3 linked regions of the Microscilla marina ATCC 23134 genome follow. The protein of the gene in region 1 interacts with the protein of each later gene in a pairwise test. Links are inferred from orthologs where the notes say so. Each region holds a gene or a part of one and is shown in the gene's direction. Other genes may lie near its edges.

What was found.
Region 2: the proteins of M23134_RS19820 (region 1) and M23134_RS11985 interact in binary tests that used the Escherichia coli proteins (3 or more experiments, as listed by UniProt). The link is inferred for Microscilla marina ATCC 23134 from one-to-one orthologs.
Region 3: the proteins of M23134_RS19820 (region 1) and ung interact in binary tests that used the Escherichia coli proteins (3 or more experiments, as listed by UniProt). The link is inferred for Microscilla marina ATCC 23134 from one-to-one orthologs.

What each region holds. Positions count from the first base shown.
Region 1 is NZ_AAWS01000021.1:122,428-132,789, forward strand. The notes cover bases 4,524-7,376. They hold M23134_RS19820 (nucleoside-diphosphate kinase), read left to right. Parts: upstream 4,524-5,666; coding sequence 5,667-6,086; downstream 6,087-7,376. Other genes in these bases: M23134_RS19815 (DHH family phosphoesterase), read right to left, coding at 4,524-5,488; M23134_RS19825 (cobyrinate a,c-diamide synthase), read right to left, coding at 6,174-7,376. In the rest of the region: M23134_RS19780 (outer membrane protein assembly factor BamD), read left to right, coding at 1-195; M23134_RS19785 (DNA-directed RNA polymerase subunit omega), read left to right, coding at 215-538; M23134_RS19790 (potassium channel family protein), read right to left, coding at 621-1,313; M23134_RS19795 (uridine kinase family protein), read right to left, coding at 1,303-1,932; rdgB (RdgB/HAM1 family non-canonical purine NTP pyrophosphatase), read right to left, coding at 2,027-2,605; M23134_RS19805 (FKBP-type peptidyl-prolyl cis-trans isomerase), read right to left, coding at 2,611-3,528; M23134_RS19810 (FKBP-type peptidyl-prolyl cis-trans isomerase), read right to left, coding at 3,558-4,472; more of M23134_RS19815, read right to left, coding at 4,466-4,523; more of M23134_RS19825, read right to left, coding at 7,377-7,481; M23134_RS19830 (hypothetical protein), read right to left, coding at 7,626-8,624; M23134_RS39960 (eCIS core domain-containing protein), read right to left, coding at 8,634-10,325. UniProt on the Escherichia coli protein: Major role in the synthesis of nucleoside triphosphates other than ATP. The ATP gamma phosphate is transferred to the NDP beta phosphate via a ping-pong mechanism, using a phosphorylated active-site intermediate.
Region 2 is NZ_AAWS01000011.1:87,785-98,109, reverse strand. What follows is about bases 3,374-6,189. They hold M23134_RS11985 (5-formyltetrahydrofolate cyclo-ligase), read left to right. Parts: upstream 3,374-4,403; coding sequence 4,404-4,976; downstream 4,977-6,189. Other genes in these bases: M23134_RS40750 (adenylate/guanylate cyclase domain-containing protein), read right to left, coding at 4,973-6,189; M23134_RS11990 (haloalkane dehalogenase), read left to right, coding at 3,382-4,278. Also shown: M23134_RS37980 (PAS domain-containing sensor histidine kinase), read right to left, coding at 1-888; M23134_RS12005 (DUF1987 domain-containing protein), read right to left, coding at 1,010-1,405; M23134_RS12000 (SiaB family protein kinase), read right to left, coding at 1,417-1,959; M23134_RS11995 (hypothetical protein), read right to left, coding at 2,240-3,187; more of M23134_RS40750, read right to left, coding at 6,190-6,934; M23134_RS11975 (hypothetical protein), read left to right, coding at 7,669-8,286; M23134_RS11970 (hypothetical protein), read left to right, coding at 8,433-8,666; M23134_RS40495 (DUF350 domain-containing protein), read left to right, coding at 8,709-8,963; M23134_RS11960 (polyamine aminopropyltransferase), read left to right, coding at 8,960-10,325. UniProt on the Escherichia coli protein: Involved in the removal of 5-formyltetrahydrofolate.
Region 3 is NZ_AAWS01000060.1:26,068-36,444, forward strand. What follows is about bases 6,842-9,709. They hold ung (uracil-DNA glycosylase), read left to right. Parts: upstream 6,842-7,881; coding sequence 7,882-8,538; downstream 8,539-9,709. Other genes in these bases: M23134_RS32465 (O-methyltransferase), read right to left, coding at 6,842-7,313; apaG (Co2+/Mg2+ efflux protein ApaG), read right to left, coding at 7,331-7,717; M23134_RS32480 (hybrid sensor histidine kinase/response regulator), read left to right, coding at 8,700-9,709. Also shown: M23134_RS42665 (T9SS type A sorting domain-containing protein), read left to right, coding at 1-668; M23134_RS32440 (LptF/LptG family permease), read right to left, coding at 975-2,090; tRNA guanosine(34) transglycosylase Tgt, read right to left, coding at 2,402-3,532; M23134_RS32450 (glycosyltransferase), read left to right, coding at 3,873-5,063; M23134_RS32455 (RNA polymerase sigma factor), read left to right, coding at 5,054-5,671; M23134_RS32460 (peroxiredoxin family protein), read right to left, coding at 5,840-6,400; more of M23134_RS32465, read right to left, coding at 6,543-6,841; more of M23134_RS32480, read left to right, coding at 9,710-9,851; M23134_RS32485 (SMI1/KNR4 family protein), read left to right, coding at 10,097-10,377. UniProt on the Escherichia coli protein: Excises uracil residues from the DNA which can arise as a result of misincorporation of dUMP residues by DNA polymerase or due to deamination of cytosine.

The sequences.
Region 1 (10,362 bases):
AAAATTTTGTCACAATATGAATTTGCCCAAGTTAGCACGCTTAGAAGGCAACAAGAAAGGTTTCAAGGCGTAATAAAGTACTATACCGAATTTATAGATGCTTACCCTGGCAGCGGATATTCAAGGTCTGCAGAAAGGTTGTATTCTTCAAGCATCAAAGCATTAAGTAAATTTAAGCAAACAACAAAAAGCTAAGAAGATCGTGATACTCAACATGAAAAGTAAATATTCTGCGTCAACTCCTACGTTGATCACGCGGAATTTGATAGAATTGGCAGAACCTACTGGTAATATTTATGAATCGGTTGCCGTTGTTTCCCGCCGTGCGCGTCAGATTTCAATTGATATGAAAGAAGAGCTGAACAGCAAATTAGCTGATTTTGCTTCAACAGTAGATAATCTGGAAGAGATTTTTGAAAACCGTGAACAAATCGAGATTTCACGCTATTATGAACGTTTGCCAAAACCTGCGACTATTGCTACCGAGGAGTTTTTGGACAACAAAGTAGCTTTTCGCTATAAAAATGTAGAAGATTAATTATCAAAATAGTACTATACCAAAAAAGCCATATCATTGTGATATGGCTTTTTTGGCTTTATGGCCACAAAGAGAAGTTATTTTACTGGTTTAATTGAATAAACCTTTCTACATCTTTTGCTTTGCCTAGTAATAGAATAATATCTTCTTCATACAAAAGAGTATCGGCACGAGGCACTCCAATAATATGTTCTTGCTTTACTTTTTTGCCATCTTGTACCTCATCAAACATTCTTTTGATGGTAATTAGGTTCAGGTTGTATTTTTTGCGTAGCCCTATGTCAGCAATAGAGCGCCCTGTGACTCTTTTGGGTGTGTTTACTTCTACAATCTTATACCCATCAGGCAAAGGTAAAAACGAGCGAATGCTGGGATTAAGCAAAGTTTCGGCTAGATTTTTCCCTACTTCTTCTTCTGGTGAGAGGATTTCTTTGATTCCCAGTTTTTGTAAAATCATGCGTTGCTGAGCATTGGCAGCACGGGCTATAATGCGGGTTATTTCAAGCTCCATTAATTGTACAGTACTCATGAGTAATGACTCGAAATCTTCGCCAATTGCTACAATTACGGCATCAACATCTTGAATATTCTGTGCCTGAAGTGCTTTAAGATCAGTAGCGTCCAGTGCTACAGCATGGGCTACCTCGTCTTTAATATACTCAACTCGTTCGGTTTTATTGTCAATCGCCAAAACCTCAGCGCCCCGGCTTGCCAGTGATTGGGCAATGGCTATACCAAATTGCCCCATACCTACTACAGCAAATTTATTCATAATGATATATCTTACTTTTTAGAAAGGTAATCAAAACATCCAAACCATTTTCAACGCGTTTACCATTGGGTACAATGATGTCTGCATCGTATTTATATGGCAATATGTATTTTTTATAAGTGGGAATTACGTGGTTTTCATATCTGTACAGCACATCATCTAATCCATAGCCACGCTCTTCATTATCACGAATAATTCGGCGTTTAAGCCTGATATGGTCTTCTACATCAATAAATACTTTTAAATCAATGACGCGATTTAAAGGTTTATGATAAAAAATGAAAATACCTTCGACTAATATAATAGGAGCCGGCTTAAATTCCAGCATTTTTGGAGTAACATCAGGATTATTATAAGTATATTCTTGCTTGTATACAGTTTTGCCTGCTGCTAAACGCTGAATATCTAAAAGGTATTGTTCCAGGTCTATAGACTCTGGTGTGTCAAAATTACTGATACCATTGGCATCTTTTGGTTGTAAATCGCGATTATGATAGTAGTGATCTTGCGATACCAAACAAACATCTTCGGTACTGAAATTTTCTAATAGTTTATTGAGAATAAAGGTTTTACCAGCACCACTCCCTCCAGTAACTCCTACAATAAAAGGTTTGTTAGCCATCATTCAACAAAAGTAAAGTATTTAATAAAGATTATTACAGTTCATTTTCATGAAAATAGTTTAAACCGTAATAAAATGTAATATTGATAATGAATTAGATTTTATTTTGTAAGAAATCTACCAACTTCACAAAAGCTTTACTCCTGTGACTGATGTCGTTTTTTTGTTCAAGCGACATTTCGGCAAATGTTTGTGTATGGCCTTCAGGCAAAAAAATCGGGTCATACCCAAAGCCTTCACTACCTCTGGTGTCAGGCAATATAGTGCCAGCTGCAATTCCCTCAAATTGGTGCTGTATACCATTGACTACCAGTGTAATAACAGTTTTAAACTGGGCTTTCCGATGGGCATTACCTTGTAGATTTTTGAGCAATAGCGTAATATTGGCCTTGCTGTCGCCGTGCTTACCCGCATACATGGCCGAGTCTACTCCTGGTGCTCCCTCCAGTGCTTCTACTTCAAGCCCTGTATCATCGGCAAAACAATTGACCTGAAAATGATCCCACACGTATTGGGCTTTTTGAGCAGAATTACCTTCGATGGTTCCAGTAGTTTCAGGCAATTCGTCATTGCATTGAATGTCATCAAGGCTGATAACCTCAAAAGTAGCTCCCAGTTTGGCTTTCACTTCTTTTATTTTATTGGTATTACGGGTAGCAAAGCAAAGTTTCATAATAATTAATTAACTGATTTAAGCTCTATCTCAAACCATAGTATACTGTAAGGAGGAATGGTAAAATTACCATCATTGTCAATATTGCCAGCAGCTCCATAAGCAAGGTTAGAGTATAGAAGCACCACTTTCTTGTCTCCTACCCGCATCCCATTTACGGCAATGGTCCAGCCATTGAGTACCCTATTGTCCTCAGAATCTTTAGCCTTGAGGTCAAAAGTGAGACTTTCGTTAGTATCAAATATGGTTCCGTCTAAAAAACGCCCTGTATATGCTACGGTTACATTACTGTCAATACCTGCTTTCGGAAGTGTTACATTATCGTCAGGAGCTTTGATGATGTTCGCAGTAAATAATGAATCTCTTTCTATATAGGTAAGTGAGTCGGTGGCTGCAAACTCCAACATTTGTTCTCTTTCAGTTTTTATGTCAAACGACGATATGTCATACTTTACCACAGAATAAGGAGGAATATTCCCTCGACTTGATCTGCCATAAGCAAGGTTATAAGGTATGAAAAGCGTAGCTTGCTCACCTTCTTTCAGCCTTACTACCCCAAGTTCTATACCTGTTAATACCTTTGTACCATCTGGGTTACCATCAAATATAAACTCTGTAGGTTCATTGAAATAAGGAGAAGTACTGTCTACAACAGTACCGCTTAGCAAAGAGCCCACATAATGCATGACAGCTTTACTACCCAAGGTAGCTGCTTGACCTGCAGGGTTGGCTTTAGTGACCACATAATATAAACCTTGATCAGTTTGTTCCGCTGTTAGGTTATTGGTACTTAAATAATTAAGAATAGCCTGTTCGTTTTCTCGGAGTTGCTTGACATCCTCTGTTTCATCCTCAAAAGTTTTACAACTGGTGATAAGAATACTTGCACAGGCAATTACAACTAATAAAATACTTTGTCTCATAATTTAACTTTCTCACAAAAAAAATGATTCTACTTAACATCGACTAACTCTACATTGAATACCACTATTGCATTGGGTGGTACACCATCTCTTGAGCCTTTAGTGCCATAAGCCAGGTGTGAAGGGAAGATAAAAGTTCCGCGTGAACCTTTGTGCATAAGCGTGATTGCTTCTTCCCAACCAGGAATGACCGCAGGAGGGTCTTGGCCCAAGGGAAACTCAAAAGTTTCACCTTGTTGTATAGAGCTAAATACGGTGCCATCTAATAACTTCCCTACGTAGTGAACACTGACAGTGTCTCCGGTGTTGGGTTTTTTGCCCTTGCCTTCTTTCTCTATAAAGTAATACAACCCAGAAGGGGTTTTTTTAGGGGTAAATGGTTTTTTTTTTTCTAAAAAGTTAGCAATCAACTTATCTTCAATCTCCAGTTGCGCCTGTTTGTTTTTTTCCAGGTTTTTTTTGATGGTTTCTTTGCTTTCTACTTTTAGTATTTTAACAGTATATTGGATTTCTTTATCTTGTTGTAGAAAATAAGGAAGAGGAGCGTTTGTGGTAGTAGTCAATAGCTTGCAAGGTACCCAAAAAGTAGCGCTGTCGCCTTCAGCAAGCAATTGAAACATTTCTTTGTAGTAATTTGAGAAGTAGGGGCTTTTGAAAGGAATTTGTTTTTTTACACCATTCAAGTAGCTACTGTTAAGGGTAGAGTCTTTGTGGTTTTTAATTACCTGATGATAAGTCACCAACAAGTTATCTTGTATCTTTACACTATTTTTTTGCCTTACAAATATCTGGTATTTAATTCCCGAATTGGTTTGTTTGGGTGCACGGGGTTTTACCCAGCCATTTTGGGTTTTGCCTTCTTCTTGTGGTGTGTCCGAACAAGCCGTTATTGCGATCACACAGGCAAAAACTATGATCCAATTGTACCAATGATTATTTACCATATTTTTTGTTGCATTAATTGATCCTTGTAAGCAGGCAATAAGCCTAAAAATTTTTCTTGAACCTCTTCCATACTTAATGAAGATACCCCTCCTGCTGCATTTTGATGTCCTCCACCTGAGAAATGTTTGCGGGCAAACTCATTGGCGGCAAATTCGCCTACTGAACGAAAAGATAGCTTCACTACATCGGGTTTTTCTATAATAATGACTGCAAACAGTATCCCAGTGATAGACAAAGCATAGTTTACCAACCCCTCAGTGTCGCCAGGTTGATGGTTAAACCTTTCTTGTTCCTCTACACTGATAGTAAAGTAGGCGGTTCTGAAGTCACGCAGTACAGTGAGTTTTTCACGAAGTGCATACCCTAAAAATTTAAGCTTGCTCTCCGAGTTATTGTCATAGATTAAGCGTTGAATACGGTTGGTTTCTACACCTAAGTCCATCAGTTCGGCCGTAATCAAGTGGCTTTTTTTTGTGGTAGAGGGGTGTTTAAAAGAGGAGGTGTCTGTAACGAGCCCTGCGTATAAGTATTCACCCATTCTTACATCTATCAGGTGTTTGTCGCCCATCATTACGATAAAATCATAAATGAGCTCAGCCGTAGCAGCTGCCTTTACATTCCATAGCTGGTAATCAGCTTTGATGTTTGGCTCAAGGTGATGGTCTATGATGGCGACTTTACCTGAAGTCTCTTTAATAAAAGGTTGTAAGTCGTGTGAACGGTTGTAAGAAGAAAAGTCTATACAAAATACCACATCAGCTTGTTGGATCAACCTTTGGCACAAGTTGTGGGTTTTCGACCAGTAAATGATTACGTCATCGCTATTAGTCATCCAATCTAAAAAAACCGGGTAATTGCTGGGGCTTATCACCTGTACCTGGTGGTTTTTCTTTTTGAGGTAGCTGGCCAGTGCTAATGATGAACCAAGAGAATCAGCATCTGGATTATGATGAGCAATAATTGTTATGGTCTGAGGGGTGCTCATCATTTCTTTGAATCCTTCAATGTGTTGCATTGATTATTGCTCCAATGAGATAAATGTTCAGTTGCTTTAATCTAAATTATAGGATGCAAAAATAGTCCAAAAGATTTTAAAACAATAAATTTTTCCACCTTTTCACCTTTTTGGGTAGTGGTAAAAAAAAAGTTTCTAATTTTGCCCAAGATTAAAAAATGTCAATTTTTTTACTGTTATGGCAAACAACAGAACTTATACAATGATTAAGCCCGATGCTGTATCGGCTGGTAATAGTGGTGCAATCATTAAGATGATTGAAGAGGCGGGTTTCCGCATTGTGTCTATGAAAATGACCCAGATGACTAAGGAAATCGCTGGGAAGTTTTACGAAGTTCACAAAGAAAGACCTTTTTATGGTGAGTTGTGCGACTACATGTCTTCTGGTCCAATCATTCCTATGATTTTGGAAAAAGACAATGCAGTAGAAGACTTCCGTAAGCTTATTGGTGCTACTAACCCTGCAGAAGCTGCAGAAGGTACTATCCGTAAATTATTTGCTAAGTCTATCGAGGCAAATGCTATTCACGGGTCTGATTCTGACGAAAACGCCGCTATCGAAGGTGCTTTCTTCTTTTCAGCAGTAGACCAATACTAACAAGCTGCTACCAAAATATTTACAAAAAACACTCAGGGCTGTCATGGCAATGAGTGTTTTTTGCTTTTAGAATCCTATAAAAAAGCATTAAATGGCATCTAATAAATGTTGCAACTGATTTGCCTCACCCAAATAAAAATGAATATAAGAGGCCAATACATTTTTGTATTTGTATAGTTGGCTATCAACTTTTTGATTACGCGCGTTGCCTACCCGACCGATTGTAGTGATATTTTCATCATTGACTATTGTAGAGTAATGAAACTCGTGCCCCTTAAGTTCTGTTCCGTTCACATATATGCGTCGATAGCCCATCTTGAGTTTTTTGGGTAGCATACTGGTGCTAAAGTCAAAAACTCCCATCATTTTAAAAGTTTTACCAGCCTCATCGATAATAGACTTACCCAAATACATCATACCCCCACATTCGGCAAAAATATGCCCCGAAGCTTCTACATATTCTTTGATGCTTTGCTGCATAGCATCATTAGCCGCTAATTCATGAAGGTAACATTCTGGATAACCCCCTGGTAAGTAAATCAAATCTGCAGTTGGGAGGGCACTGTCATGCAAGGGGCTAAAAAACACTATTTTGCCTAATTGCCGAAAGGCATCTATATTTTGTTGATAGCAAAAGTTAAACGCTTCGTCTCTGGCGACAGCTATTTTCATTGTTGATACCAAAGGAGGAGGTGGAGTAGTCTGGAGTGGTTCAATGGCTCGCATACACAAGTCTAAAAGTGGGTCAATAGGTACGTGTTGTTCTACTGCTTTGGCAAGTTCATCAATTGCCCCATTATACTGGGGGAGTTGGTCTATAGACAGTCCCAAGTGTCGCGAAGGAATTTCGCAATTGCTTAAAAAAGGTAAACGCCCCAAAGGGACAACACCTACGTCGTGGCAGGCATCAATTAAAAACTGATAATGACTTTCGCTGTTTACCCGGTTAAACACTACTCCTGCCAGGTTCAAATCAGGGTCAAAATTTTTGAAACCATATAGCAATGGGGCTACCGAATAAGCCACCGCCTGGGCATCTACTACCAATATTACTGGTATGTCAAGCAATTTGGCAAGCGCAGCAGTGCTACCTTCGGCTTTGATTGACCCATCAAACAACCCCATGACGCCCTCTATGCAGGCCACCTCTGGAACTTGCATACAATGGGTGTAGTTTGCTTGTAGGTGGGCTTGTTCCATCATAAATAAGTCGAGGTTGATGCCTGTTTTGTGGCAGGCAAGTTGATGAAACATGGGGTCTATATAATCTGGTCCCGATTTGAAAGGTTGAATGTCAATGCCTCTGTTTTTACAGGCACGTAATAGCCCTAGGGTAAGACTGGTTTTGCCTGCATTGCTGGTGGGGGCGGCAACGATAAATTGAGGCTTTTTCATAACGATAAGCAACAGCGAATGAATGTAAGTAGTAAAATACAGGCACAAACATACAAGAAATTGAAGTTGCTTTGCAAAAAAAGAAGGATGATAAAGTAAGTATTGGTAAAAAGAGCGCATCATAGTAATTGTGTTGCCACAAAACTAAAAATCCCACCAAAACACTTTTGACATATAGGCTTTTTGCCCCAACGAAGGGCGGTTAAAATGGAACGATAACTGAAAAAAAGTAGGGGCATCGTAGTTTTGCAGACAAACAATCATTTGCGTTTTTTTGCCTGTCCTGTTGGTGAGTTCCAGCGCAGGAGGTGGGTTATAAAAATACACACAAGTACGAGCACTGGTCTTCAACAATGCATGGGAGACACCTTTTATTTTTTTGTTTTTTATTTTACCCGATAGTGCCACTATTTCGCCCAAGTGAGCTTTAATGTCTTCTGCCGATTGACATACCGGGAGCACCCGGTGGCTAAGTATTTCTGATGGGGGAGTATTTGGTTGGTCAAACTTGACGAAGACTATGCCTAACTTATCTTGGCAGTGAACGGGAGGTGTAGTTAAGGGGAGATGAAACGCCCAAGATGTAGACTGATAGTGTAGTGTATTGGCTTTGTCTGTCGAGAGCTTCCCAAACAGAGCTACCCAATGCCCCAAGTGTTGCTTGATATCTTGGGAAGTAGTGCAAGTAGCAATGCTTTGTATTTTGTTTATAGAACTAAAATAAGGCTGATTTTGAATTATTTGGGCAGGTTTTTTTTCCTGTAGTTCAGGGTCTATATAACGAGTAAGTAATGGGCTAAGTGGAGTATTGCTGAACTTTGCCAGGTTAAATGCAGTGTTCTGAAAACTTACTGTCCCTTCTACCAATATAAAATTGTGTTTTGTATCAACATCTTTTAGGACGGTATCATTGCCTAAAAATATCCACTCTTTGTTAGGCAGTAGCAATATATAAGGAGCTTGAGGCAAACGATACGACCGGGCTAACTGTCCTACTACGCGTATTTCTTTGCCCGAATGGGCTTGTATTTCTGAGAGAGACTGACAAACCATAAATGGGTGTTTTGTTTTTTGTGCCTGGCAAATACCAGATAGGCTAAGTAGCCACCAGGCAATGATTATTTTTGTTCTAAGAATTGTCATATCCTGAAGTTATTCTTTGTCTACAATGGTAGAAATATGAGGATTTTGAACTACGCTTTTTTGTTTTTCGTGAAATGACTCCCCTTTATTTGTGCCATACATCGCAAAGTACCACTCAGGGTTATCAGCTAGTCCTTCACAAGCAATATAGTCTCCTGCATCACTGCTTTGTACTACATTGGCGGCAAAGTGATAGTTATACCCTGTTTTATCTGTACTGTACTCAGCCGAAACAGCAGTAATGCCTTCTCCCAAGTCAGGGCGAGCTGCAGCATTCAAGCCATACTTTTGGTCAATAGTTTGGGCTTCGCTGTCCGAAAGTTTTTTATATGCCTCATAAGCTTTTGCTTTGTCAGCGTATTCAGGTTTTTTAGGGAATTCCGCCTGCATTACCTTTTGAATATATGCTTGAATGGTGGCCGTTGGATTATTGGTCACTACAGTAATCGCCCCATCTTTGCTTTTATACACCCGGTTGAACAGATCGCCATTTTCTTGATAACAACCCAAAATAAGCGCATTGGCCTGTCCACAATCTCTGAATTTCAGCTTTTTTGAAAAGTCTTCTGGCTGACTGGAATTGTAAGCGCCAAACTCCCTTTTTTCAGTATTTTTAGGATCGGTCATGTCTCGTTTAGTGCCATTTTTTGCGGTGTGCACTGGCTTTATTTTCATAAAGTCACTTTTATGAGGGTTGGGAGTATCTGTTCCAGGAACACTGCCTACGGCTAGGTCAGATGTTTGAGTTTGAAGCTCGATGTGCGACTTCTTGCTTTTGAGTATCGTGTTAGACTGTTGCACAAGGGTTTTGTCAGCCCAGGCTTGTACAGATGCAGCTCCTTTAGCTTCTACCGCCATACGTCCGTCGTTAGACACAAAAAGCCCTTTTCTTTGTGGATGTCGCCACCCTTCTTTTCTACGTTTATAATGCTTTTTTATCTTTCCTTTTTCAACTTGTTTTTTATACCTCTTATTAAAACGTTCTGTTTGTTTGGTATAACGTTTCTTGGCCTTCTCACTATAAGGTTTTGGATCTTTTTCGTGGGCATGCATTGCGTCATATTGATCTTCTGAAGGATGTCTATGTTGATCTTTAGATCTGTATTTTATATAGCGTTGAATGGGTTGATTGTTTGAGCGACCAGGTGTATTATTTATTGGTTTTTTGGCTTGTATAGTGTCACCTTTCATTGCCAAAGCACCTATTTTATCGGCTTCTTGTTCAAGTTTTGGGTCGTTGTTGATGCCTTGTCCGTTGTTGGCTTGTATGGTAGGTTGCACCCTTCCTTGTTTTTGTTGTGCTATATGAGTCAGTTCGTGTCCCAAATGTTGCTCTTTGCCTTGTCCCAAATGAACTTGTGTACCCTGGGCGGTAGCTTCTGCCTGAAGCTGTGCTGGTTTACTGGAGTTATAATGTACCTGAGCATCCGATACATCAGTACCCGTAAGGGCACTTACATTGGCTTTTACCTGGTGCTCATTGTATTTGGCTTTGCGTTGTATCGGCAGTTGTTTTGCCTCATAAGGTTTCATTTTAGTTTGTATAGGAGGTTGGGCGCCTTCTTTGGTTTGTTTTGGCGGAGGCATTCCAGCTTTGCGCTGAATGGGTAAATGAGCACTGTTGGCAGTTGTAGTTGATTGGGTAGCTGTGTTTGTTGTTGTAGTAGGTTTTTCGTGATCAGTTTTTGAGATATAGTGCATGTGTAGGTGTTTAAAAAACAATGTGTTGGTATAAAAC
Region 2 (10,325 bases), on another replicon or contig:
ACCCAAAATAGACGTAAGTGGAGCGCGCAAATCGTGTGATACTTTGTACACAAACTGATCAAGTTCAAAATTGCGTATTTCGAGCTCTTCCAAGGTTTTTTCAAGGTTATCTCGTGATGCCGACAACTCTTTATTCGTATGAATGGTTTGCTCCAGCAATTCCTGAATCTTGATCTCTTGTTGTTTACGCGCGGTAATGTCATTGGCTACAGCATACACATGATCTCTTACATAAATGGCTCTCCAGTCTATCCACTTGTAACCACCATCTTTACAAACACAACGATTAATCATCTCTTGGGTTACTCCAATATTGTCCTGCAACTCTTTGAAATAGTCTAAAGTGGCCTGCTTGTCATCTTCATATACAAAGTGAAACAAAGGATACTCTGTCATTTCTTGCCAGTTATAACCCAGCGTATCAGAAAATCCTTTGTTGGCAAATACAAGATTGCCTTCTTTGTCGGTGATAATCACAATGGCAAGCAACGACATATCAAAAAAGCGGCGGAAACGAGCAAGGGGGGCGTCTTGCATAATAGCAATGCTTGCCAGTACATAGATGTAGCCATCTTCTGACTTGGCAAATTTGCCTCTAAACTGCTGTATATTATTATTCTTGCTTTTTAATTGACAATTAAAAGTAGAGAACTTAATGTCTGTATCTTGGGCTTGCTCCAGGGGTTGTGGTGCTAACTGGTCAAAAGTTTCCTGAATAGTTCCAAGGTCATTCTCGGCTACTAAATCTATAAAATCCCTTCCAATTAACTCGTCTTTGAGGTATTGAAGGTTTTTTAAAAATATAGCATTTATCTCCACAATTTTACCTGAGGGATCAAGTACACAATGCATTTCAGAAGATAAATCGAGTGATACTTTAGTATCCATAAAACTATATGGTAAGGTAGCGATTACAGAATTTCGAATGATTTTAAATATAAACTAATATTTAAAAAACTACAATATATTTAGAAAACATCTTTGAGCCAAAGACTATGTTACACCGCAGCTAATACTCTAATTTGTAAGGAATCAGGTTAAAGCTGAGTTTACTATCTTCCATAAAATCTTCAGCTTCAGCAAGAATATCATAGTCATCGTCTGGATAATACCAATTGATGACGATTTCTCCGCCCTTTTCTTTAAATTTTTTCAGCGATTTCAGAATATTCAGAATTGCCTTTGAAGAACTGGTATTAAAATAAGTAAGCTTAAAATTAAACGTAAGAGTTTTGTATGATTCCTCATTATAGGCATTCAGCCATTTGATAATAGGATCATAAAAATCTACCGTATCTTCAAGGTATGACTCTCCCGAAATTTCGCAAATGGAAGCTTCAGCATCCAACTTGACGGTTGGCGTAAAATAAATGCCTCTTTGCCCCTTGATATATAAGTTTTCCATAACAACTTTATTTATCTTGCAATTTTAACGGATAAAGTAAAAAATGTATAATCATCATCAATTTTTCTACTCCTCATTTCCAAAGGGTTTTCAGAAAGCAAAGCAGACTGGATAAGCCCAATGCCTGCTCCTCTAGCACCCGCCATCAATGACAACTTACGCATGTGTCGTTTGTACATTCTCAACGACTTTGCGTCCATATCGTTGATTACCTTACAACGCTCCCGTAAAAGCTTTATAGACACAGTGTTTGCTAAATTGCCGGTTTCAAGGTGATAATAATCTTCGGAACGAGCTATGATAATACAACCCACCTTCTCTTGTTTACGAAAGTGATTGTATTCGTTTGAATAATATAAAATATTTTGGGCTAATTCTATAAAGATTGCATGAAGTTTTCTAAAAATCCTTGGATTTTCTTTTATTTTTTTTTGTATCTCAAGGCTTATTTCGGCAAGAATAATGTCTGTAACCGGTCCTTTATAGGATAGGAGTATCTCGTGTTCACTGTAGTAATCAGATTGATATGCAAAAAAGTTGATTTTTTCAGACATTGTTTATACTACATGCATTAATTTGATAATATTAGTTTGCTGAATCAAACCCTTGGATTTGATTACGTCAAGGGGCATTTGTTCAGATGTTGCCGGGTATAATCTTTACACACTGACTATTCTACAAACGCGCAAATTGCCAGATATACTTAAGCTGTTAAGTTACCGAACAAAAATTACGCAATTTTGACAGCAGTGTTTATTTGTTTGTATAAATTAAACATTAAACTTTGTATTTTGAGATAAGGTATAAAAAATTGAACAGAAAATAACAATACTCCTACCTAATTTTTAAGTCTTTGATAATTTTCCCGTATCCTGCGACGACCGTCTCAGGCTTTCCTCCAAAATCTATTTCTACCATCACTCTTCCGATTTCGGGCAACACTTTTTTTACTACTCCTTCTATAAAAGCAGCAATTTTTACCACATGCACTTTGTCGCCTGGCTTTAGCTGAGGTTTAAAGGGCACTGGCACACAGTTATTTTTATTATACACCTTTACCTTTCCGGTAAAGCCAATGGTCAGTACTTTGTTGTCTGCCTCTCTAATAATTTGGGCATAATTGTACCCAAAGTCCTCTTTTACCGCAAGATAAACTCCTGGTTGCCAGGGTTTGCGCAAAGCTACAAATGTATTGGGTTGGGCTTGTACATCAGACACTCCCGGGGTGTAAGGGGTATCGAGGTACTGTATTTTGGGGCTTGCCGGATTGCTTGCATCGGTTACAATTGCTGTACGCATACTTGAGCCTCGGTTTTGTTCCCAGGTAAGCACTACTTCTCCTTTGAGCACTTTTTCACCCACAGGTACAGGTATTATCATTGAATTAGGCATCATCACCTCTTTGCCTATAGCCTTAAGTTTTGACTCTACCTTGCCAGGTGCTACCATTTTGCGACCATAAAAAATCAAAACCATTTGATCTTTTCCTTTGATAAAACCATCTTCTACCCATTGAAGCATAGGTGCCAATACATACTCGTTGGCCTTGGCAGTGGTATTAACCAATGGAAAATCAAGAGGAATAGATCCGGGAGAGCGCTTTTGGCTAGAGGCTGACGGGCTACTTACTAGGTCAGGGTTGTTACCTGAATCTACCTCAACAATGCTGTCGGTTTGTTGGGTACCTGTGTTGTCGGCACTACCACATGCCCATAAACACAACAAGCCTAGCCACAAAAAATTTGCAATAGGTTGCTTCAAGTAATTGATTAATTGGGTCATTTTTAGTTAAGTTTACGGCTGTTTGAGTAATCAAATATAATCAATTTATTGGGAAAGTGATATGAATTTCCCCAAGTTATCCTAATTATTATTTCTCCCTTGGCAGGTAGGTATTGTACAGGTACACTCACCAAACCATCCGCCATTAAACTATTGGTTTAAAAGGAGTTAAACATAAAAAACCATAAAATATTATGCAAGTATTACAAACACCTGATCATCAATTTGAACACTTACCTGAGTATCCTTTTGCGCCACATTATGCGCCAGTAGCATCCAATTTGCAAATGCATTATGTAGACGAAGGTAGCCCCAACGCCGAGGTGGTATTGCTGCTACATGGTGAACCTTCATGGTCGTTTTTATACCGCAAAATGATTCCAGTGATCACCAAAGCAGGCTACAGAGCCATTGCACCTGACCTGATTGGGTTTGGCAAATCAGACAAGCCTGCTAATATTCAAGACTATAGCTATAAGCGTCACCTCGACTGGATGCAGGCTTTTATTGATCACCTGGGCTTAAACAATATTACTTTGTTTTGTCAAGACTGGGGAGGCTTGCTAGGTTTGCGTATGGTGGCCGAAAACTCTGACAAGTTTAAAAGAGTAGTAGCTTCTAATACTTTTTTGCCTACTGGCGATATAAAAATGCCAGAATCGTTTGTACAATGGAAACAATTTTCGCAAACGGTACCTGAGTTTCCGGTAGGCAACATTATCCAAAAAGCCACTACTACCGAACTTAGTTCCGACATTGTGGCAGCTTATAACGCACCTTTTCCTGATGAATCGTACAAGGCTGGAGCAAGAGTATTTCCTGCACTAGTGCCCGACTCCCCCACCAGCCCTGAGTCAGAAGCCAACCGCAACGCGTGGAAGGTACTCAGCCAGTGGACTAAGCCGTTTTTAACTTGCTTTGGCGACGCTGATCCTATCACAAAAGGGGCTGATAAGTTTTTCCAGCAGATGATTCCAGGTACCAAAGGACAAGCCCATACTACTGTAGCCGGAGGTGGGCATTTTATTCAAGAAGATCGTGGCGAAGAGCTTGGAAAAATTGTAGTAGAGTTTATAAAAGCAAATAAGTAAAAGAGGTGGGCAATTAGCCAATGACGAATAGTTCAATAACGAATAGAAGGGGAAGGTAGGTGTCAGATTGGTAGCAAATGTTTTTGAATGACGAATTGGCTAACAGCTCCTGAAAACGAGAGACGATGACAAAAACCGAATTAAGAAAGTACTACCTAAACCAACGGAAAAAACTGGCTCCACAAGAAGTAAATACACAAAGTACTGCTATTCAACTTAAGCTGATAGAGCTACTTAAAGACAAGCCGCCTGCTTATTTACATGTGTTTTTACCCATCCTCAAAAACAACGAAATAGACACCTGGCAAGTGATTCAACATATATGGTACAATATGCCTCAGACTCAAGTTGTGACTTCGGTCACTGATTTTAAGCGCAAGGTAATGCTCAATTATTTGCTAAAACCAGACACCGTTTTGATAGAGAATAGTTGGGGAATTACAGAACCACAAGGAGGCACCCCCGTAGCAGATGCGCTTATAGATTGGGTAATTGTGCCTTTGCTTTGTTTCGATCAACACGGCTATAGAGTAGGGTATGGAGGAGGGTTTTACGATCGTTTTTTGGCACGCTGTACTCCAAAAACAAAAAAAACAGGGGTGTCATTGTTTTCCCCTGTGGCACTTATCAGTGATACTGATCAATATGATATTCCTTTGAGCCACTGTATCACCCCTACAGAGACCTATATATTTTAGGCTGCCATAGTGGGGTTACTAGCTACTTCTTTACTTTTTTCTTCCAGCATTGCTTTAAATCTTTCGTTGGGCGCTATCCCTTCTCCACTTATCGACAATTCGGCCTTGATAGAATTGACAAAATACATATCTATTGCGCCTTTGTTTTTTGCCATAATTTTTCCTCGGTACTCACACTCAAAAAAGTCTTTGACCAACTCGTAAGTTACCCCTGAAATGTTTACTCGCCCTATCTCTCCACTTGATTCCATCCGGCTTGCAGTATTTACTGTGTCACCCCACACATCGTAAGCAAACTTGTTTTTACCAATGACTCCGGCAATCAGTTTTCCGGTATTGATACCCAGACGGGTTTCCCAAAATGGCTCTCCTTTGGCTTCCTTTTCGGCCTTTAGTTGGTCCATCGAGCGTTGTATCTCAAGCCCGGCAAGCACAATGTCTACAAAATTAGTAGTATTAGGTACAGGCAAACCACCTACAGCCATGTAGGCATCACCTATAGTTTTAATTTTTTCGAGGTTATGCTTTTCCATGATTTCGTCAAACAAGGTAAAGCATTTTTCGAGTTCTTGTACCAACTCTTGCGGCGGCATAGTCTCAGCCAGCTTGGTAAACCCTTTAAAGTCTGTAAACAACACCGATACCATTTCGTGGTGACGTATTTTAGCTTTACCATGTTCTTTGAGTTCGTTTGCCACCTGTTCAGGCAAAATATTGAGCAACAAAGCATCCGATATTTGTTGTTCCTGTTTGATGGTTTCGTTCTGAGTTTCAATCAATTCCATCTGGGTGTTTATTTCTTCGTTGCGTTGTTGTACCTCTTCATTCATGGTAGCAAGCTCGTCTTTTTGCTTGGTTATCTCTTCGTTCTTTTTAGATAAAACTTCTTTTTGCTTCATAATCTTATCGGTGCGTTCGGCCAGGGCTTCTTTTTGCAAAGCAAGCAGTTTGTTGGCTTTCTTTTGTGCCAGATAACTCCTGATAATAAAAAGCATAGACAAAATTATTACTACAGCTCCACCAATAGCAAAATTGATAATCAGCTTTTTTTGCTTGTTTTCAGCGGTCAACTTTTCTTGCTCTACTTTGTGCTGGGCTGCCTTCAAAGCAAGCCCTTTCTTCTCTAAGTCTTGCAAAATTAAACTATCCATCAAGGCTTTCTCTTTCATTTCTTTGATCCTAAGATTACGTGTCAATGTATCAGTCTGACTCGACAAAGAGTCTTTTTCAAGCGAAAGAATAAGTTTTTGTTGCGACAATAAATACTTTTGATACTTTGTTCTTTTCAATGCGGATGCCTTGCCTTCCAGTTCACTGTTTTTGGTTGAAATAGCCCGGTCTTTGTCCGAAATGGTTTTGTCTTTGGCTCTGATGGCTTCTTCCTTTTTTCTAAGCTCTTCTTTTTTCCTCTGTAGCTCTTCTTTCACAATTTTTGCGTGCTCAGAGTGGTAAGGGCCTGCCTGTCCATAAAGTTTTTGATAACGCCTAATTGCCCGACGTTCGCGACGAACCGGAGATTTTTTACTTTTCAACAACCGGTAAGTTGGCAATAAGCTTTTAGAAATAAAGTGAACGAGTTTTTGTTGGGAAATTTTTTGGGCTTTAAACAACGCCTCCATGGTGTTAAAGGCTTCTTCGTGATAACGGGCAGCCCGCAAGAAACGGTTATTTCTCACCTGTAAGTCACCCATTGTTTGGTTGGCCACAGCATAGCCCCATTTGTAGTTGATAGCATTGGCGATTTTTTCTGCTTTTTGGGCATAATCAAACGCTTGCCTTGGTTTTCTACCGCTTTCAATTACGGCAAGTTTGTTCAAAGCATCTACCTGGGCTTTGTCTTTTTTATTTTGGGCAACAGTGGCTTTAAGCACCACTACATCGTTTGATTGCCCAAGGCTTACTTGAGGCAATAGCCCACAAATCATTAGGCAAAGCAAATAAATTCGTAAATTATCCATAATAATGTTACTGATTACAAGGTTTTAGTCTCTCAAAATTGTGCATCAACACACCTTATTCCAGCATAATGATGTCATTCATTTGGCTGATCTGAAATTTTTTACTGATAATTTGCTTTGTGATTTGGGTTAAAACTTATGCAATTATTTTGCCTCAGGTGCCATAAAGAATATAATTTTATGTTAAAAAAGCTTCTTTAAACGTCCGGCAATGCAATTTTTTAGTGCGCATAACGCGTAATAGGCTAACAATTTACTTTTCGCTTTATTTTCTTACTCCTTTTTGGGCGAGTGGTTTTCGCCAAAAACACCGTGAATAACTACTCAACAAATATTTTGCAGATTATTCGCTGATAATCTTACTATTTTTTAGATTTAGTGATCTTTCATAAATAATTTGAGCCATTAAAGTGTATCTATTGCCCTCATTCTTCTCAAAAAAAAAGCCTCATAGCTTTGGCTATGCACCATTTTTTTTGAATCGTCTGAGAACAATATATTTTCTTAAATTGGCACATCTTATTTTTTCCAGATCACTTAAGTAAAATAATATTTTTTTTGTGGAAAAGATTGGTAGTGTCTGGAGCAGGGCTCATTACAATGATGAGCACTATCTTATTTGACGAGGATATATTCAAATATGTTTCCCTTAGATAAAATCATCATACAACTAACCAGTACTTTACCTATAAAAGCCAGGGCTGGATCACTTTACTTACTAAAAACCTGCAAACATGAATACATTCAAAGACCCTTTTGCCAATATGAGTGGCTTGGCATTTTTTCTTTGGTTTACCGGTGGGCTCGCTTTAATCAGTCTCTTAGTGTGGATCTTTGGCACGCCTGGCAAACAAATAGGCACTACTTATGAGCATCTGCTGGATAATTATACCAAAGACTCCTCTTTTACTTCACCTCAGTTTAGGGTAAACACAGGGCAGGTATATCGCTTAGAGTTTAAAAATAAGGTGCCCAATAATAGTTGGACCGTGATAGGCATTGGCATTTTGGATGAAGAAGAAGGGGTGATCAATGAAAAAGAGGCTGAGTTTTGGCACGAAAGCGGTCGCGACTCTGATGGCTACTGGAGTGAACGTGATGACATAGAAGTATTTCATTTCAAAGCTCCCAAGACTGAAGATATTTCAGTAGAAGTATATTGGATCACCGACAACGAAAATGATTTTTGGCGCAAAGATCATTTAATATATGAACGTAAATCAACTTCAATCTATTTTACCGTAAAAAAAGCAGGAAGAGCATTGGTGGCAAAGTACTTCCAGTATATATTTTGGATATTTAGTGGTCTGTTTTTCCTCACAATTATTATAGCGTATGGGGACAATGAATAAAACTCCTGAACATTAAAACAAGATAGGGTGGTTTATACATTTAGTTGCTATGAATAAAATGAGCAGGTTTTTTGTGGTAGGTAGTATTTGTTAATTGTTGAAAAAACAGTAAATTTAGTATTTTAACATTACGATCAATATAAATTATGAAGCCATATACCCGCATGCTTGTTGTAGCAATTACTTTACTCATACTTGCCACACTATACGCTGCAGCATCGCAAGGTTGGTGGGTGGCATCTTTCAGAAACGCTACTGTAATACAAGCATACCAAAAAGAACAACGTGTTTATGGTAGCAGAGGTGTATATGGCAAAAGCGGCAGATTAAGAAATGGCTCAAGGAGTTTCAGAGGGGGGAGTCGCCGGGGAGGCAAATAAATGATTATATAAGAAAACTAAACTATTTTAAACTTACAAAATATGAACTTACTCAGCATTTTCTTGCAAGCGTCTAACGCAACTAGTCGCATATCCATTCAGGATGGCATTCTGGAAACACTTATTTTTGTGGCCGTAGGCATGGCTATAGCTTTTCTTGCCTTCAAGCTTATCGACCTGATTACCCCAGGCAACCTTTCAAAACAAATCGCGGATGGCAATGTAGCACAAGCTATTTTAGCCGGAGCGTTAATTTTAGGTGTGTGTATTATTATTGCGGCGGTATTAAGTTCATGAACAAACCTTCAAATATTCAAACAAGTCTTACTCAAAAAGCATCAGTGCCGATACTCTTAGTATCGGTTTTTATTATTGCCATCTGTGGTATTTTGTACGAGTTGCTCATTAGTAGCATCTCGTCTTATTTTTTGGGGAGCAGTGTACTTCATTTTTCACTTACCATCGGGTTATTTTTATCATTTATGGGTCTGGGAGCTTACTTGTCTAAGTTTATTCCTGACAAGCACTTGCTAGACCGTTTCATTATGATAGAAGTATGGCTGGGTATCATTGGTGGAGCTTCGGGGGCTTTGCTCTATGTAAGCTATGCCATTACCGAAAACTACTACCTCATTGCTTTTTTGTTGCTGGGCAGCATAGGTACGCTGGTAGGCATCGAAATCCCTATTTTAACCCGCATTATCCGAGGCTATTTTAACCTCAAAGATACCCTGGCCCAGGTGTTATCGTTTGACTATTTGGGTGCTTTGATTGCCTCTATTTTATTTCCTTTATTCTTGTTGCCTTATCTGGGGCTTACCCGTACCTCGTTTTTTATAGGTTTGCTCAACCTAAGCGTGGGTATATTCAATATGTTGGTGTTCAAAAAGCAGTTGGTTCGTTTTAAACGAAAACTCACCTTTACTTTGCTCATCACGGCATTATATATCATCGGTTTCTTTTCGGCGTTTACCATCAGTGGCTACTTTGAACAGTTTCTTTACCAAGACGACATCGTATTTACCAAACAGTCGCGTTACCAAAGGTTGGTAGTAACCCAATGGAAAAACGACACTCGCTTGTACATTGATGGCAACCTGCAGTTTTCGTCCGTAGATGAATACCGCTACCACGAACCGCTGGTACATATACCTTTGGCTCTTGCCAAAAAACCCGAATCGGTGCTGTTTTTGGGGGCAGGCGACGGGTTGGCTATCCGTGAAATATTGAAACACCCCCACATTCAACAAATACACGTGGTAGACCTTGACCCCGAAATGACTAAACTAGGTAAAAGTCACCCTGTATTTAAGCGCCTGAACCAAAGTGCTTTTTACAACCCCAAGGTGAAAGTTTTTAACCAAGATGCATTTAAGTTTGTAGAAAAAGACGCCAAGCAACTGTATTCGCTCATTATCATAGACTTGCCCGACCCCAACGACATAAACGTAGGGAAACTGTATACCCGTGAGTTTTATTCACTGGTCAAGCGTCGCCTGGCCAAAGATGGCGCCATGGTAACCCAATCTACCTCTCCGTTTTTTGCCCGCAAAGCTTTTTGGTGCGTCAACCAAACCCTGCAATCAGTATTTCCGGCCGTGGTGCCTTATACAGTCAATGTTCCTTCGTTTGGACAGTGGGGGTTCAACATTGCCTTGT
Region 3 (10,377 bases), on another replicon or contig:
ATATAAGCCAACCTACAGCCACCAATGGCACCTTGACTGTTTCGGCTACTATAAACGCCATCGAAGCACTTGACCGCAAGGTAGTCATGCACATTGCCGTGATAGAAGACACTGTTAACATTGAGGGCAATAACTACTACAATGCAGTACGCAAAATGTTGCCCGATGCAGCAGGTACCTTCCGGGCCCAGTCTTGGGTGGTAGGCGATAGCCAAACATTGAACGAAACCTGGAACTACAGTGCTGTAACAGGGCTTTCGCCCAATCACCTGCGGGTGGTGGTGTTTGTGGCAGATTATGAAACCAACGAAATATACCAGGCTGAGGTAAGCGATGTGCTGGCAAACGGCCGTGAAAACGATGTCAATGATGAAAATCAGGTAACTGGAGTTGTAGATGATTTGAAATCAGGTAAGTGGAGCATATTTCCCAACCCGGCTGCCGATCAATTAAACATCTCCTTTCCTGCCAATGGGTCTGCCAAAAGCCTGACCGAGGACATCAAGTGGGAGGTAGTGAATGTGTCGGGGCAAACGGTCAAACAAGGACGTTGGGCGCGTGGTAGTCGTCAATGGTCATTGAGGGTAAATGACCTTGCCTCCGGGGTGTATATTATCAAGTTGAGCAACCGCCAGTTTACGGTGCAACGACGTTTTGAAAAGCACTAAGCATTACATAAAATGGTAGGAATTGATTCCCGGATAAAGTACAGGCTTTATCCGGGATTTTTTTTGATTATACCTGGCAGGTTTCTAAAACCTGCCAGGTATAAAATTGGGCAATTAGAGTAAATATACTGTGAATGGGATAAAAAAACGTTTTTAGGTTCCAACCTTTGTACCGCATCGCGTGCTTGCATCCCGTTGCAGAACGGGGCAACCATTTTAGCCATTAAGCGGAGCGTAACAATGAGCGGAGCGACAACCATTAGAATAACCAGGTTTCGGTTAATCATGCCGTTCCAAGTATAAATACTATTTAGGCACCCGTTTGTACATAATTAAACCAATCAAAGCAAATAAGATATTGGGCATCCAGGCAGCAACCAAGGGGGGCAACTCTCCATTTTTACCAATACTCCGGCTCACCATAATCAACATGACATAAATAAAAGCCAGTCCAAACCCCACCGCTATTTGTAGCCCTGCGCCTTCACGGGTTTTACGGCTCGACACAATTACTCCAATCACGGTGAGAATAATTACGGCAAAAGGATAGGCCATCCGCTCATAACGCTCTACCAGATAAGTTTCCAGTTTGCCCACCCCCCGTTGCTTCAGTTCCGCTATATAGGCTTCCAGCTGATCAGACGTAAGCTGTTCATTGAACATGTACTTGCTTTCAAAATCTGATGGTTTCAGATTCATCAAAGTATCCAGGCTTTGCCCGTAAGTAATCTTATAGTTGAGAGAATCCCCTCGGTTAAACTCCGTAATTTTATAGTTTTCCATGACCCACTTTTTGCGGTCTTTGTCCCACAATATGCGTCGGCATTCTACCTTACTGTTTAACTTTTTCTGTTGTCTTTTGCCGTCATACTCAAAGCCACTGATGTTTTCGAGGGTAAATTTGTAGCCCACATGACTGGTATTGTCGTAGCTTTCTATGTAAGCAAAGGTATTGGGAGCTATTTTCAAGTGCACATTGCGGTCAGTAAAATAGAACTTGTCTTTGATGTGGGTATTTTCAAACTTGAGCCTTACCCGGTTGGCTTTGGGTATCACCCACCCAATGAGGTAAAAGGTAAGTACTGCTATCAGTGAAGAGCCCAGCAGGTAGGGCACCAGCATACGTTTAAAACTTACGCCACTGCTCAAAATAGCAATGATTTCGGTATGAGTGGCAAGGCGGGCGGTTACAAATACTGTAGCTATAAATATGAGGATAGGACTGAGGGAGTTTGCCCAGTAAGGAATAAAGTTGAGGTAATACTTCGTAAAGATTTGCCAAACCGTTTGATCCATCTTGTTAAAGTCCCCAATCTTTTCGGTAATATCAATGATCACTATAATAGAGATCAATATAATCACCACAAAAAAGAAGGTAACTAAAAATTTCTTTAGTATATACTTGTCTAACCTTTTGAGCATTATTTTAATTGTATAATTGCCAACTTTCAAATATAGAACGAAAATTCTAATCTTTTTGGCTCATTTCTACATTCCACCGAAAAAATATAAGGGAGTAGTAGCTTCAAGCTTTTAGCAAAAAGCAACAAGTTTGAGGCTGTTATTCAAGTTTGTCTTGGGTAACCTGTACTTATACTTGTTGCTTGAAGCTTATAGCTAGTCACTAATAGTGTTCAAACTTTTAGCAACAAGTTTGAGGCTGTTATTCAAGTTTGTCTTGGGTAACCTGTACTTATACTTGTTGCTTGAAGCTTATAGCTAGTCGCTAATAGCTACAAACGTTGCATCAAGTGCTTTACCATCTTGTTTTTCCATTCAAGAAAAGTACCCGCCAATATTTGCTCACGGGCTTGCTTTACCAACCAAAGGTAAAAAGTAAGGTTATGCACTGAGGCTATTTGTGCGCCCAGCATCTCTTTGCAATGCACCAGGTGGCGCAGGTAACCCTTGGAGTAAAAAGTGCTGACATAGCCCCCCAGGTGTTCATCTATAGGCGTTTGGTCATCCTCCCATTTTTTATTCTTGATATTGATCACCCCCTGGGTCGTAAAAAGCATTCCATTGCGGGCGTTGCGGGTAGGCATTACACAGTCAAACATATCTACCCCCAGCGCAATCCCTTCCAGAATGTTTTCGGGAGTACCTACCCCCATCAGATAGCGCGGCTTGTCTTTGGGCAAAATACTGCATACCAATTCAGTGCTTTCATACATTAGTTCATGCGGCTCTCCCACAGACAACCCACCTATAGCATTGCCATCTCGCTCAAAGCTTGCGATTACCTCGGCAGACTGTTTTCTTAGGTCTTTGTAAGTACTGCCTTGTACAATCGGAAAAAGCGTTTGGTCATACCCATACAAAGGTTGGGTAGCGTCAAACCGGTCGCAACAGCGCTTTAGCCAACGGTGGGTCATTTCCATAGACTTTTTGGCGTAGTCATATTCACAAGGGTAAGGGGTGCACTCATCAAACGCCATCATAATATCGGCACCAATGGCACGCTGAATGTCCATGACGGTTTCGGGGCTAAAGTGGTGCTTTGACCCGTCGATGTGTGATTGAAAAGTAACTCCTTCTTCTTTTATTTTGCGAATACCCGCCAGCGAATATACCTGGTAGCCACCACTATCGGTCAGAATGGGGCGATCCCAACCATTAAATTTATGTAAACCACCAAATTTTTTGAGAATATCAAGCCCAGGACGAAGGTAAAGGTGGTAGGTGTTCCCCAAAATAATCTGAGCATTGATGTCTTCTTTGATTTCTCTCTGATGAACCGCTTTTACAGTGCCAGCGGTGCCTACCGGCATAAAAATAGGGGTTTGTATATCACCGTGGGCGGTGGTCATTACACCAGCCCGGGCACTGCTGTTAGGATCGGTGGCTTTTAGTTCAAATTTCATAACTTGATGCGGTAAAAACTGTGAAAACTATTGTACAAGGGACCTAAAAAAAGGCAACAAAGATAGGGCTGTTCATCAGTGATTTGCAAAATAATTTGAACACTATTCTTATATTGTTTTGTTTTGTGGCACAAACACTCCGCAGTGATTTTAGTCAAAGTTGTTTGCTGTTTATCAGTTATTGATGAATTTAAAAACTATTTAATTGGGTGTTTAGGCATACAACCGAAACACTTTTAAAAATAAAGTGAGTACACAACCTTAATATAAAATACTGGTTTACAGCATTTAACAAGGTGAACATTTACTCGAATCAGCTATGGACTATCGACTAAATACTATGGACTATTGTGACACAAACACCACCAACCATTTCATCCAAGTGACTTATTTATTATTCAGTTTATTATTGATTGTTACGCTGGGGCAACTATTTTTTTTGCTCAGGTTTTTTGCCCGGCTTGCCCGGCATCCATTGCTTGCATTGCCTCAGAAGGAACTGTCCTTGTTTCAGTTATCATTGCCTCAAGTATCGGTTGTAATATGCGCCCACAATGAATTACCCCGCCTCAAAAAATTCTTACCTGGTATACTGGCCCAACAACACCCTGAGTTTGAAGTCATCATTGTCAACGACCGCTCAACCGATGCATCGGCAGCCTGGCTCGAAGCCCAAATGTCCATCCATAGTAGTTTGTGTGTGGTCACTATAGATCAAACTCCAGAGGGTTGGAATGCCAAAAAACACGCCTTGGTGCAAGGGGTAAAAACAGCCCGTTATGACGTAATATTATTGACCGATGCCGACTGTGCGGTCAATTCGCCCCACTGGATACAACACATGTGTCAGCCTTTGCTTGATCCTCATATAGAAATTGTGCTAGGTTTTTCGCCTTATTTTAAACATAAAGGGGTACTTAACTGGTTTATACAATATGAGACCTTCTTTACAGCAATACAATACCTGTCTTTTGCTTTATTGGGTAAAGCTTACATGGGAGTAGGGCGTAATTTAGCCTATAGGCGAAAATTATTTGCTAATGGAGAAATACTTGAGCGGTTCAAGGGAATTACCGGGGGCGACGATGATTTATTTATCAATCAGGTAGCCAATGCCCATAATACAAGCGTATGTATGCACCCGGAAGCGCACATATTGTCAGTGCCTAAAACTACCTGGACTGACTGGTATCGTCAAAAATTACGACATTTGTCAGTAGGAAAACTCTACCAGGCTAAATATCAGTACTTGTTAGGTTTTTTACTGTTTACACAAACTTTATTTTGGTTTTTGAGTATTTTAGGGACGATATTTGAGCTATATAATTCAAATGAACCAATATTTGAAGGAATAATTTTTCTATTTTCATTGAGAATGTTAGTTTTACTATCAATTTATAATGTAATAATTCGTAAATTGCGTATTGATGTAAACGTGTGGTGGATTCCTACATTGGATTTTTTGTACATTTTTTATATATTTATCATAGGATCATTAGCAATTAGCAGAAAGAGAATAAAATGGACGTAGGCAAATCAAACAAACAATTTTCGGAAAAAGCTCTCAGAGATTTCAAACTAATTGATTTAGCAAAAGAAAATGGCGACCAAAAAGCCTACGCTGAATTAATGGATCGTTACCGTAAGCCATTGTATCATACGATGCTTAAAATGGTGAAAAACACCGACGATGCCGAGGATTTAACTATCGAAGCTTTTGCCAAGGCCTTTAAAGGATTGAGTAAGTTTAAGAAAGAATATACTTTTAGCACCTGGTTGTTTCGTATTGCTACCAACAACTGTATAGATTTTATTAGAAAGAAAAAACTGGAAACCCTCAGCATCAGTTCTTCTTTCAAAGATGATAATGGTGAAGAAGTGGGACTAGACATCAAAGACGGCAATCGTGACCCTCAGGAAGAGGCCATCAGAAGTCAAAAAATAGAATTGATGCAACTCATTGTAAACAAGCTTCCGCCCAAATACCAAAGGTTGGTAGAGCTACGCTACTTTAAGGAGTTCTCTTATGATGAAATAGCCAAAGAAATTGAAATTCCACTGGGCACCGTAAAAGCCCAACTGCACCGTGCCAAAGAACTATTGTTTGACATGGTCAAAGATAAAAGACACTTAATTTAATATGGTTTATATCTTAAAATGGTTAAGCCCTTGATGACTTAATCATTTTTTTTATAAAAAGAACCCTCATTGTTTTTTGAAGCAATGAGGGTTTTTCTTTTTTATATAGCCTATCAAACTAACTTTTTTGCTTTACTTAGGAATGGTGTAAAAATAAAGTTCTATTCCTTAGCTTTGGTCTACTGGTACATTATTTAAAATAAACTCAAAGAAAGTGTTTCCATTGATTTTTTGCACCAACTCGTGGTGACGGTTATAGATAAATACACTGGGAGTCATGACATGGCCAAAGTAATCAAATATTTTTTTCTCTTCAATTTGCATTACCCTATAGTTGTCATACTTATTCATCTCATAAGCCTCATCAAACGTTTTCAGTGCTTTGATTGGCTCACTGGAAAACAGAATTACTTGTTTACCTTTTAACTGGTTAGCGTGTTTGACCAGGTTCTTGGCGTTGTCTTGACAATGATGACACAAAGAATTGAACAAGAAAAACATGGTGGTTTTTTTGTCAAGGTCTTTGCGCGTAAAGGGTTTCCCGTCAAGGGTAGTAAATTGTACATCGGGTATTTTCTGAGCTTGAGGGTTGGGCTTGTCATTGGTAATTATTTTTCTGGCGTTAACCCCACTGTTTACTCCTCCTTTAGAGTTTTGGCAGCTCCACATGCTTAACAAAAGCACTAAAATGAGCAGCAACCCTCCTAATCCAACAATTCTTCCTTTCATTTTGTATGTACGTTTAAATGTTTGTGTAATATATAATAATTGCTCATTACAGCATGTTGCAGGCAAACTACTGAGAGCAGTTGCACAAAAATAATAATTTTACGCAAAATCGGGTGAGAAAATAATTGTTTGATAGTATAGATTAAAACTGTAGCCTGAAATGCTGTACCGGTTGATTTTTCCTAAAAAAAATCAATCCTACCCTAAATAAGTCGATGCTAAGGGTTACTTCGGGGTGTTGCCTGATAGTTTGCCAGGCTTGTTGCATTTCTGCCGACCAGTAGATGTCGTCAAACACAAATAGGCTGTTTTCGTGTGCCTGGGCCAAGCAAAGCTCAAAATATTGCAGGGTAGGTGTGTAGCGGTGGTTGGCATCAAAAAACACAAAGTCGAGCAGGGGCAGGGTGTCCAGTATTACAGGCAGTGTATGGTCAATATTGCCTTCAGCCACGTGAATGTGGTGGCCACTGCTTTGAGCAAAGTTTTTTCGGGCAATGGCAGCTATATTGGGGCAGCCTTCCAGCGTAGTAATATGGGCCTTGGGGTTGGCTTGAGCAAGGTACAGGGTATTAATACCCAGCGAAGTGCCCAGCTCTACGATGGTTTTAGGTTGGAATTTACGGACAAGTTTGAAAAGTAATTGACTGGTTTTTCGGTTAGAAACAGCGTACCGGGCAATTTGGCTCACTTTACGTGTGTTGTTAGAACTTTTTCTAGAGCCTGCTCCCAAATCTTTGATGGCAATAGACTGATGATTTTTGAGCAAACTCTTTCTTAGCTGTTCTATAGGTATAAACTCACGGTATTTTTTTGAGGATTTAATCGTTTGGGTATATAACTCAAACACAAAAGGTGAATGTACCGAACGTACTGTTTTTGCCGTAACTAAATGGCGTAAATATTCTTTTATCAATGTAAAGCGATTTGAGATTAATTAAGCAAATAGGGCAAAATTAACACAAATTCGGGAATTACTACTTTAAATTGTTTACCATCTACTACGCGCTCCATCAAATAAGTACCGTTCATTTTGCCAATACCTGTTTTTAGGTTGCAGCCAGATACATACTGGTGAGTTTCGCCAGGCTCAAGCACAGGCTGTTGACCTACCACCCCCTCGCCTTCGACTTCTTTTTGAGTGTTGTTAGAATCATATATAAACCAATGTCTGCGAAGCAACTGTACTGTATAGGCACTGCAGTTTTCAATGGTAATGCGGTAAGTAAATACATAATGCGATTGTCGGGGGCTTGAATAATCTGCCTGATACTCTGTGACAACACTTACCTTTACGCCATCAGTAATTTGTGTAATCATCTTATTATATGGTTAATGTTTGTAAAAATGAGAGAGAGGAATAACATCCTGTATTTTTGAAAACAAAGCTTTTAAATATAGACTTTACTTTTCGATTAGCAAATTTTTTTCCAAAAAAATTGTTTTGTACTTTTAGCCATTAATTTACCTAATAAAAACACTGTATGGACGTAAAAATAGCAGATTCCTGGAAGGAAAAACTACAAGAAGAGTTTGAAAAGTCTTATTTTAAGGATTTGGTAGCATTTGTAAAAGATGAATACCTCAGTCAAACAGTATACCCTCCTGGTAATCAGATTTTTAATGCCTTTGATAAATCTCCTTTTGACCGGACGCGTGTGGTAATCATAGGGCAAGACCCTTACCACGGAGCGGGGCAGGCAAATGGTCTTTGTTTTTCGGTGAGCGATGGAGTAAGAATTCCTCCCTCTTTGCGCAATATTTTCAAGGAAATTAACCAGGATTTGGGAAAAGATATTCCCAAGTCGGGAAACCTGGAACGTTGGGCAGAGCAAGGAGTGTTGCTGTTGAATGCTACTTTGACAGTAAGGGCCAAAACTGCCGGATCGCATCAAAACAAAGGCTGGGAACAGTTTACCGATGCGGTGATCAAGGCCATTTCGGATGAAAAAGAAAATGTAGTGTTTTTGTTGTGGGGAAGATACGCACGTGACAAAGGTAAAGTGGTAGATCGCAACAAGCATTGTGTGCTGGAGGCCCCTCACCCTTCGCCTATGGCAAAAGGCTTTGTGGGATGTCGTCACTTTAGCCGTGCCAACGAATTTTTGAAATCCAAGGGATTGGCAGAGATTGATTGGTAGTGCAAATAAACTTATAGAATAGCGAGGTACCAAAGGGGCAATGTTTGCCCTTTTGGTGCTTTAGCGTCTGGTGTATTTGTGGGGAGGGAGTGTTATACTCAAACGGTGGAGCAACTGCATTGTGATGTATATGACGACTCTCGACAATATAAAACAACCTTATGAAAACTTACCGTATTTTAGTAGCAGACGATCAGCCTGGCAATCTCGACACTATTATCAGGTATCTGGAAGAATCGTCGGGTATTTACAGCATTCTAAATGCCACCAATGGAAAGATAGCTTGTAAAGTAGCCGAAAAAAAACAGCCTGACCTCATTATTATGGACTGGGAAATGCCCGTAATGTCGGGGATAGAAGCCATTCGTTACCTTAAGGCGCAAGACGTAACCAAGGACATTCCTATTATTATGGCTACTGGGGTGATGTTGTCACCTGCCCATTTGAAGGTAGCCCTGGATGCTGGAGCCATTGACTATATTAGAAAACCTATCGAGCGTACCGAATTATTGGCGAGGGTAAACTCTATTCTCAAGCTTGCCGATTCGTATAAGATGATCAAAGAACAAAATGAAAATATTCAATCAACCAACAAAAGACTTTTGGAGCTCAACTACGAAAAAGATCAATTGATTCACGTAGTAGCACACGACTTAAAAGTACCTTTGAGTCATATGTCGAGCCTGGTACATATCATTGACCCTAATGCCGACAACCTGACCGAAAAACAAGCGGCGTTTCTGCAAATGATTGGGCAGTCGTCGGATCGGTTGATTAAACTTATCAATAAGATTTTAGACATAGAAGCCATAGAGTCTAAGAAAGCAAAGCTGCACATGGAGCCAGTAGACATCAGGTTACTACTAAGGCAGGTATCAGAAGAGTTTACCCACGTAGCCATACGCAAAAACATAGAAATTATTAGTCAGATTGGCGAAGGCATTGTGTGGGCAGATAAAACCCATCTGACCCAAATACTTGAAAATCTGTTGTCTAACGCGGTTAAATTTTCGCCCAAAAATAGCCAGGTACAAGTACATTGTGTAGCAGCTGAAGGCAATATAAGGGTAGAAGTGCAAGATCAGGGAAAGGGCGTACTGCCCGAAGAAATGTCTCAGCTATTTATCAAATACCAAAAACTATCGACGCGCCCCACTGCCGGAGAAAAATCTACTGGCTTGGGGTTGTCTATAGTAAAACAATATGTAGAGGCAATGCAAGGACGGGTTTGGTGCGAAAGTACTCCAAAAAAAGGAGCTAAATTTATTGTAGAGTTTGCCCAGCATAACCCTGCAGTACAATCAAACACTTGATTGAATGGTACAACCACCCGGGTGACCGTATAATGGTACCTTTTGAATGTACGACACAGCAGTAAAGCGAAATATTATCGCTGAAACATGTTTTTTTTCAAAATATCCTACACGAAGTGCAGTTAGTGTATTTGAACCGTTAAATTTGTTACCTGCTAATATTACATAATTATTAATTGTTAATCATCGTTTTATGAGTCCACAACTAGTAATTATACCTAAGCATAACATATATTTAAAACCGTATGAAACAAGTTCACAAGTACTGGGAGGACGTTGATAAGCAACTTACCAAGATCACTAACCAAAGCTTGATTAACTTTCACGCCAAAGGAGCAGCCAAAGAAGACATAGCCAAACTATCGGCCAAGATAGGTTATGAGTTGCCCGAAGACTTTCAAGATTTTCTCACCCGTTTTAACGAATACCAAAGCGTAACGTTTTTTGAGTATAAGTCGTTAAGTATCAGCGATATATACGATAATTGGCGTTTGCTTACCAACCTTAAAACTCAAGGTGAGTTTGA